Linked DNA regions of Silvibacterium dinghuense. The protein of the gene in region 1 binds, or shares a complex with, the protein of each later gene. Links are inferred from orthologs where the notes say so. Each region holds a gene or a part of one and is shown in the gene's direction. Other genes may lie near its edges.

Region 1 (2,806 bases):
TCTTGTCGAGATGTTTGACGCTGCCGGCGCTGGCGATCTTGCTGCTCTCTATATCGTCGGCTCGAATCCCGTAGCCCGCTACGGGGTCGACCCCTCAGCCCTCAAGAATACATTCCTCGTTGTGCAGGACATGTTCCTCACCGAGACGGCTGTGCTCGCCGATGTGGTCTTCCCTGCCGCCAATCTTTATGAGAAGGCCGGCACTGCGACGAACACGTACGGTGATCTGCAGCTGGTCAAGAAGGGCGCGGACAAGAGCGGTGTACGGGCCGACTTCGAGATCATTGTCCGCATGGCCGCCAAGCTGGGCGCCAATCCCCGGGCCTTCGTGCCTGTCGGCAAAGGGGTACGGGCCGATTTCGGCCAGACCCGCGGCGCACAGTCCGGTGAAGCCGATCGCCATCAGGTATGGCTCGCCGCACACAGCCTCGAGCCGAAGCTCAGCCCCTTCGATCCCTTCGCGATCTTCGACGAAATCCAGCGACTGGTTCCGGCCTATGATGTTCCCCGCCTCGACCTGCTGCTGGGCAACGATGAACATGTGAAGTCCGAGCTCGTGCAGATTGATGGCACCGTGGTACGCCGCGATCTGGTCCTGCCGGCCAACGATCATCTCGCGACCTCGGGGACTCTCGGCCGCTACAGTGCAAAGCTCACCGAGGTTGCCAACTCTCCGACCATGTTGACCAGTGCCGAGGAAACGGCAGCAGATTGATGGCGCCCTGCTGAGGCAAGAGCAGACACATAACGCATCAGGAACGCATTCAGGAAGGCCCTTGTGGAAGTAAGCATCTGGATTTTCTTATTGCTGAGCGTGTTAAAGGTGATCGTCGTCACGGTCATTCTGCTGACCGCGGTCGCCTACACGGTGCTGCTGGAGCGCAAGGTGGTGGGCCGCATCCAAAATCGCTGGGGACCCAGCCGCGTCGGCCCCTTCGGCCTGCTCCAGCCGCTCGCTGACGGGTTGAAACTCTTTCTGAAAGAAGACCTGATGCCGGAGTCGGTCTATCGGCCGCTGTTTGTGCTCGCACCGATCATCGCGCTGGCCTGCGCCCTGATGTCGATCTCCATGATCCCCTTTGGCGACGACATTCGTTACAAGGGAGTCGATCTCTTCCAGATCTCCGATGTCAATATCGGTCTGCTCATCCTGCTGGCCATCACCGGCGTCGGCGTTTACGGCATTGCGCTCTCGGGCTGGGCGTCGAACAATAAATACTCGCTGCTGGGCGCGCTGCGCGCCAGTGCCCAGGTCATCAGCTACGAGCTCGCCCTCGGACTTTCACTGGTCGGCGTCATCCTGCGCTCGCAGTCCCTGCGCCTGCGCGACATTGTCGACGTCCAGGCGACGCACGGCCTGCTTTCGTGGAATGTCTTCGGCGGATTCCAGTTCGTTGCTTTCTTTATCTATCTCACCGCTGCGTATGCGGAAACCAACCGCGCGCCGTTCGACCTTCCCGAAGCTGAAAGCGAGCTCACGGCCGGCTACCATACGGAATACAGCTCGATGAAGTTCGCCATGTTCTTCATGGCCGAGTATGCCAACATGATCACCGTCAGCTGCGTGGCGACGCTGCTTTTCCTTGGCGGCTGGTCGAGCCCGTTCGGCAACCTTCTGCCGGCGATTGGCGGCCCGATTGTTCAGGCGCTCCTGCCGGTCTTCTGGTTCGTTGCAAAAGTCTTCTTCTTCCTCTTTCTCTATGTCTGGGTGCGCGGCACGCTGCCGCGCTTCCGTTATGACCAGCTGATGAGCTTCGGCTGGAAGTTTCTGATGCCACTGGCGGTGTTGAATATCATCGCCACCAGCCTGTGGCTTGCGTTCCGTGCCGGCTAGCCTCTATTTCGCAACCGGTCTGACTTCGTGCGACTCAACAGGCACACATGTGAGTGATTGAAGCGATGCATCTGGTTCTCTTCTTCATCTTCGGCGGGCTTTGCGTGTTAGGAGCGCTGAATCTCCTGCTGCAAAGGCATCCCATCAACTCCGCGCTCTCGCTCATCGTCGTGATGAGTTCGCTGGCCGTGCTCTACCTGCTGCTCGGAGCCGAGTTCCTGGCCGCGGCACAGGTTATCGTTTACGCCGGTGCCATCATGGTGCTCTTCACCTTCGTCATCATGCTGCTCAACGCAGGCAAGGAAGAGAAGACGCACGGCAGCAAGGCTGCATATCTGGTCGGTTTCCCCGGCGCCGCGGCGATCATCGCCACACTCACCTACATGTTCCTGCAGAACAGCGGCCCACTGGGCGGCGCGAAACTCGGCGACTACCTGGTGACGACGCAGGACCTGAGCCGCGTGCTCTTCCGCGATCTTCTGTTGCCCTTTGAAGTCACCTCCGTCCTCATTCTGGTAGCGATCCTCGGCGCCGTCGCGCTAGCAAGAAGGGAGCACTGATCGATGGTCGTCCCTATCTCCTATTACCTCATCCTCAGCGCCATCCTGTTCTCGATCGGCGTCGCCGCTTTTCTTGTCAAGCGCAACATCATCAGCGTCTTCATGTCCATTGAGCTGATGCTGAACGCGGTGAATCTCAGCTTCGTGGCTTTTGCTCACCACTGGCACCAGGTGAGCGGGCAGATTTTCGTCTTCTTCGTCATGGTCGTCGCCGCCGCCGAGGCCGCCGTAGGCCTGGCCATCATCATCGCCGTCTTCCGTACGCGGAATACCCTGAACGTCGACTCGGTCGACCTGATGAAACTGTGAGGCCGAGGCAATCATGAACGGTTCCCTGCATCTCTGGCTTCTCCCCGTCATCCCCTTTGCCGGCTTCCTGTTAAACGGGTTGCTGGGCCGCCGCCTGCCCAAG
Region 2 (4,864 bases), on another replicon or contig:
CGCGGAGGCCGCAGTCCCACATGGCCTGGGTCACCGAGCGCAGCAGTTCGTGGGAGTCGCGCTCGATGTTGTCATTGGCGCAGACGTAGAGCACATCGACATCGGAGTAGGGGAACAGCTCTTTGCGGCCGAATCCGCCGGTCGCAACCAGGGCGACATTGGGGCGCCCGGCGGGACCGGCAAAGCTCTGCCAGAGCTGCCGGACGATGTTGTCGACGATGGCTGCGCGGCGGCGAATGGCGGCGGAGCCATCTCCGGTGCGGAGGTAAGTCAGACGCAGCTCTTCGCTCTCCTGCTGATACAGGTTTCGTAAATGCTGCAGCAGTGGGAGGTCGCTGGTCATAGGTGGCTGAGGAAAATTGGAAATAAACGTGGAGCCGAAGACTCCGGGTGCCTGCGGAAGATGTCAGAACGTGCCCGCAGCGCAGTGAAACTTGCATGGCCGGCCCGCTGCAGGCGTCCGGAGCAGGACGCCTGCGGCGGCGGAAGGTTAGAGCGCCGTCGAGCCGCGCTCGTCGTTACGGATGCGAATGGCTTCATCGATCTTCGAGACGAAGATCTTGCCGTCGCCGATCTTGCCGGTGCGGGCTGAGGAGAGAATGGCCTGGATCGCCTTCTCCACCAGTTCGTCGGTAACGACCATCTCCAGCTTGATCTTGGGGAGAAGGTCGACGGTGTATTCACGGCCACGATAGAACTCGGTGTGACCCTTCTGACGGCCGTGGCCGCGGGCTTCGAGAATCGTCATGCCTTCGATGCCGACTTCGAGAAGCGCATCCTTGACGGCATCGAGCTTTGAAGGCTGAATTACTGCTTCGATCTTGTGCATCGTAAAGTCCCAAAACTCCCTGGTTCGAGTGAAAGAGTATCAGGTTTGCCGCAACTAGGAGGCGTGGTCGTAGCCTTCTTCGCCGTGCTGCGTCAGATCGAGACCTTCGATCTCCTGCTCCGGGGTGACACGCAGGCCGATGGTGAGATCGACGAGCTTGAGCAGGATGAGGGTGCCGACAATGGAGATGGCCCATGCGATGGCCACCCCGATGAACTGGTTGAGGACCTGGTGCCAGTTGCCGTCCGCGCCGCCGGTGGGTATCGGAGCGCCGCTGGCGGTTTTACCGAAGATGGGGTTGATGGCGCTGGTGGCGAAGACGCCGGTGAGGATGGCGCCGAGCGTGCCGCCTGCGCCATGCACGCCGAAGGCGTCGAGGGAATCGTCATAGCCGAACCAGCTCTTCACCTTGATAACCATGAAGTAGCAGAAGATGCCGGCGATCAGACCGATGATGATGGCGGACATGGGCGAGACGAAGCCGGCCGCGGGGGTGATGGCGACCAGGCCGGCCACCGATCCCGAGATAGCGCCGAGCGCGCTGGGCTTGCCGTTGCGAATCCACTCGGCGGCGGCCCAGCTGAGGGCGGCGGCAGCGGCGGCGAAGTGCGTGTTTACGAAGGCGCTGGTGGCGAGGGTTCCGGCGGCCAGTGCGCTGCCGGCGTTAAAGCCGAACCAGCCGACCCAGAGGAGACAGGCGCCGATGAAGCTGAGTACGACCGAGTGCGGCATCATGGCTTCCTTGGGATAGCCGATGCGCTTGCCCAGGTAAATGGCCGTGACCAGCGCCGAGACGCCGGAGGTGACGTGGACGACGGTACCGCCTGCGAAATCGAGGCAAGGGAAGCGGCCGCCGAGCGAGGCGTTCAGCAGTCCGCCCTTGCCCCAGACCATGTGGGCCATGGGCGAGTAGACGACGATCGACCAGAGGATGAGGAAGGCCGCCATGCCGCTGAACTTCATGCGTTCGGCGAAGGCGCCGGTGATGAGCGCCGGGGTGATGATGGCAAACATCAGCTGGTAGACCATGAAGGTCTGCAGAGGCAGCGTAGCCGCGTAATCGGGATCGGGATTGAGTCCTACGCCCTTGAGAAAGAGGTGGTGCAGTCCGCCGATGAAGGTGGTGCCGGCGTCGAAGGCCAGGCTGTAGTTCACGATGGCCCACATGATGGTGATGATGGCCATCATGGCGAAGCTCTGCATCATGACGGAGAGCACGTTCTTCCTGCGCACCAGGCCGCCGTAAAAGAGGGCCAGGCCGGGGCCGGTCATCATCAGGACCAGTGCGGCGCTGACCAGCATCCAGCCGTTGTCGGCCGAGGACTGGGCCTGCGCAACCTGAGCCTGCAGCCTGGCGATCTGGTCAGCCGTAGACGGCGAAGGAGCGGACTGCGCAAACGAGGTGCCGCAACAGAAGAGAGCAAGTGCGAGAAAAATCCCGAGGAAAGAAGAACGCATAACACTCCCAAAATCGAAAGGTGGCAAGCTGCATCGATGCCGGAGGGTATCCGGCATTCGCTCACAATGGCATGAAATCGCGTGGGGCGGAGTGCCTTTTTCGGAGCGAATGAGACCTGAAGGTACAACGAACTTTGGAGCTACTTTTACATATTTTTCGAAAAGCTCAAACAAAGAATCGCGTCCTGAGCCATGAGGCTGCCGGTCAAAGGGTGATTCGGGAAGAAGGCACGCCCTGCGAACGAGATGGAGCAGAGGAACAGGATGTCGAAAATTCCCCGGGGCAGGGAATCGCAGGATGGCTGCCGGAGGTATAGTGGTTGCATATGAGCGACGCCACGAACGGCAGCACGATGCAGGATCGGTATCTTTTCGGGGCACTGGAGAGCAGCGCGAAGAACCGTCAGAAGCTGGCAGAAGTCAGCTACGGCTATGACCAGCCGGACGGTGTATTCCTGACCTCTCTGGATGCGGCAGTGAACTGGATTCGCAAGAATTCGGTATGGCCCATGACCTTCGGCCTGGCCTGCTGCGCGATCGAGATGATGTCGATGGGAGCATCGCGTTTCGACGTGGCGCGTTTCGGGGCAGAGGTCTTCCGGCCGTCTCCGCGGCAGTCGGACCTGATGGTGATTGCGGGGCGCGTGTCGAACAAAATGGCGCCGGTGATCAAGCGTCTCTATGACCAGATGCCGGAGCCCAAGTGGGTGATCTCGATGGGGGCCTGTGCGACCTCGGGAGGCGTATTCAACAACTACGCACTCCTGCAGGGGGTGAATCAGGTGATACCTGTCGATGTGTATGTCCCGGGGTGTCCGCCCCGTCCGGAGCAGCTTCTTTATGCGATTACGCTGCTGCAGGAAAAAATTCAGCGCGAGCGGGGCAGTCTGAAGCGGGCACTCAATCTGCAATAGTATGATGTTTCAATAAGTTGCAATTCGTTGACGATCGTTCCTCATGGCAAGGGAAAAGAGCGGCTGGCGAGGTCTGCGACGTGCCTGCGAGATGCTTTGCAGGGTATGTAGAAGTTGCCGGAAGGAAGAAAAAAATCCTCGCAAGTGCAGGCAACTCGTTGAAGAAATTATGCTCTAACAAAAAGAAAGTGTGGTAGTTTGAATACCGCCGCACAGAGTCATCCGGCTTGCTCATGGTTTCGTTTCCGCAATGTCAGATTTTCTGCAGTTCCAGACTTTCGCTGCAGTCGTGATGATGGTTTTGTAATCCTGGCCTGTACCAGTTAGGCCTTAAAGTGGTTTTTGTTCGATTTCCAAAGGTTTTGGAGGATAGGCGCATGCATTCTCGTTTCTTGAATCCTTTGAGCCGAATTCTGCTTGTGGGGTGTGCTGTAGGACTTGGCGCATCGAGCATGTATGGGCAGAGTTCGTCCTCAACGCCCTCTGCTGCGGCAGAGGCTCCGGTGTCACGGATTGACATCTTTGCCGGTTATTCGTACCTGGCTCCGAAGGGTACTGTTCAGACCCCTCAGCTGGATGGCACGACGTTCTCCGACAGCTACTCGTCGATTGACTACGGTGCCATCATCAGCGGCGCATACTACTTCAACAAGTATGTGGGCGGCCAGGTTGAGTACGCCAACCATCCGGATGGGAACAATGACGGCGCGCAGACCGCGCAGGCCGGTATCATTTTCCGTTTCCCGCTGCAGGGCATGACGCCCTTCGTTCACGGTCTGGCCGGCGGTGTCCGCCTGGGTGGTCCGAACGACGAACCCTACGCGGCGCATAACTACACCTGGGGTCCGGCTCTGACGGCCGGCGGCGGTCTGGACTACGATCTGCCGTTCTGGCATCATCGCCTGGGTCTTCGCCTGTTCCAGGCAGACTATGAGTATTTCCACGCGAACTACGGACCTGAAGTTGCCTTTGGCGGCCGCGCGAACGTCGGCAATGCCCGTCTGAGCACCGGTCTGGTCTTCAAGTTCGGCAACATCGTACCGCCTCCGCCGGTGCAGTACTCCTGCGCGGTGAGCCCGAACTCGGTCTATCCGGGTGACCCGATCACCGTTACCGGCACCGCCACGAACCTGAACCCCAAGAAGACTGCTTCCTACAGCTGGAGCGGCCAGGGTGTGACGGTGAGCGGCAGCAGCTCCGAAGGCAAGATCGACACGGCGAGCCTGGCCCCCGGTTCCTACACGGTGACCGGCCACGTGACCGAAGGCAACAAGCCTGGCGAGTCGGCTGACTGCACCGCGCAGTTCACGGTGAAGCAGTTCGAGCCGCCGACGGTCAGCTGCTCGGCGAACCCCTCGTCGGTGAAGCCGGGTGACAGCTCGACGATCACTGCGACCGGCGTGAGCCCGCAGAACCGTCCGCTGACCTACACCTACCAAGCCTCTGCCGGCACGATCAGCGGCAACGGCAACACGGCGACGCTGTCGACCACCGGTGCGCCGGCTGGCAGCATCACGGTGACCTGCAACGTGGCTGACGACAAGGGCCAGACTGCTTCGGGCACGACCACGGTCGATGTCCAGGCTCCTCCGGCTCCGGCTCCGAAGACGCAGACGCTCTGCACCATCCAGTTCGATCACGACAAGCGCCGTCCGGCTCGCGT

What was found. The genes of interacting proteins can lie anywhere in the genome.
Region 2: the proteins of nuoH (region 1) and ESZ00_RS14460 are in contact, whole or in part, in a crystal structure (PDB 6Y11), measured with the Thermus thermophilus proteins. The link is inferred for Silvibacterium dinghuense from one-to-one orthologs. Residues at the interface, in WP_096411122.1 of Thermus thermophilus: Arg36, Val44, Arg45, Met46, Gly47, Pro48, Asn49, Arg50, Val51, Leu57, Gln58, Ala61, Asp62, Ile64, Lys65, Ile67, Phe68, Lys69, Glu70, Ile72, Val74, Glu223, Ala224, Glu225, His233, Thr234, Glu235, Tyr236, Ser237, Trp241; in WP_096411117.1 of Thermus thermophilus: Arg16, Glu17, Gly18, Leu24, Leu27, Val28, Trp30, Gly31, Arg32, Asn34, Ser35, Trp37, Thr54, Asp55, Ala56, Asp59, Ala61, Arg62, Phe63, Gly64, Glu66, Val67, Phe68, Arg69, Ala70, Ser71, Arg73, Gln74, Ala75, Asp76.

The regions. Positions count from the first base shown.
Region 1 is NZ_SDMK01000002.1:469,006-471,811, forward strand. It holds nuoH (NADH-quinone oxidoreductase subunit NuoH), read left to right. Parts: upstream 1-778; coding sequence 779-1,834; downstream 1,835-2,806. Other genes in the region: nuoG (NADH-quinone oxidoreductase subunit NuoG), read left to right, coding at 1-715; ESZ00_RS11190 (NADH-quinone oxidoreductase subunit J family protein), read left to right, coding at 1,900-2,394; nuoK (NADH-quinone oxidoreductase subunit NuoK), read left to right, coding at 2,398-2,703; nuoL (NADH-quinone oxidoreductase subunit L), read left to right, coding at 2,717-2,806. UniProt on the Escherichia coli protein: NDH-1 shuttles electrons from NADH, via FMN and iron-sulfur (Fe-S) centers, to quinones in the respiratory chain. The immediate electron acceptor for the enzyme in this species is believed to be ubiquinone.
Region 2 is NZ_SDMK01000003.1:106,114-110,977, reverse strand. Bases 1,456-4,407 are described here. They hold ESZ00_RS14460 (NADH-quinone oxidoreductase subunit B), read left to right. Parts: upstream 1,456-2,613; coding sequence 2,614-3,201; downstream 3,202-4,407. Other genes in these bases: ESZ00_RS14455 (OmpA family protein), read left to right, coding at 3,705-4,407; ESZ00_RS14465 (ammonium transporter), read right to left, coding at 1,456-2,287. In the rest of the region: ESZ00_RS14475 (bifunctional uridylyltransferase/uridylyl-removing protein GlnD), read right to left, coding at 1-343; ESZ00_RS14470 (P-II family nitrogen regulator), read right to left, coding at 491-829; more of ESZ00_RS14465, read right to left, coding at 884-1,455; more of ESZ00_RS14455, read left to right, coding at 4,408-4,864. UniProt on the Escherichia coli protein: NDH-1 shuttles electrons from NADH, via FMN and iron-sulfur (Fe-S) centers, to quinones in the respiratory chain. The immediate electron acceptor for the enzyme in this species is ubiquinone.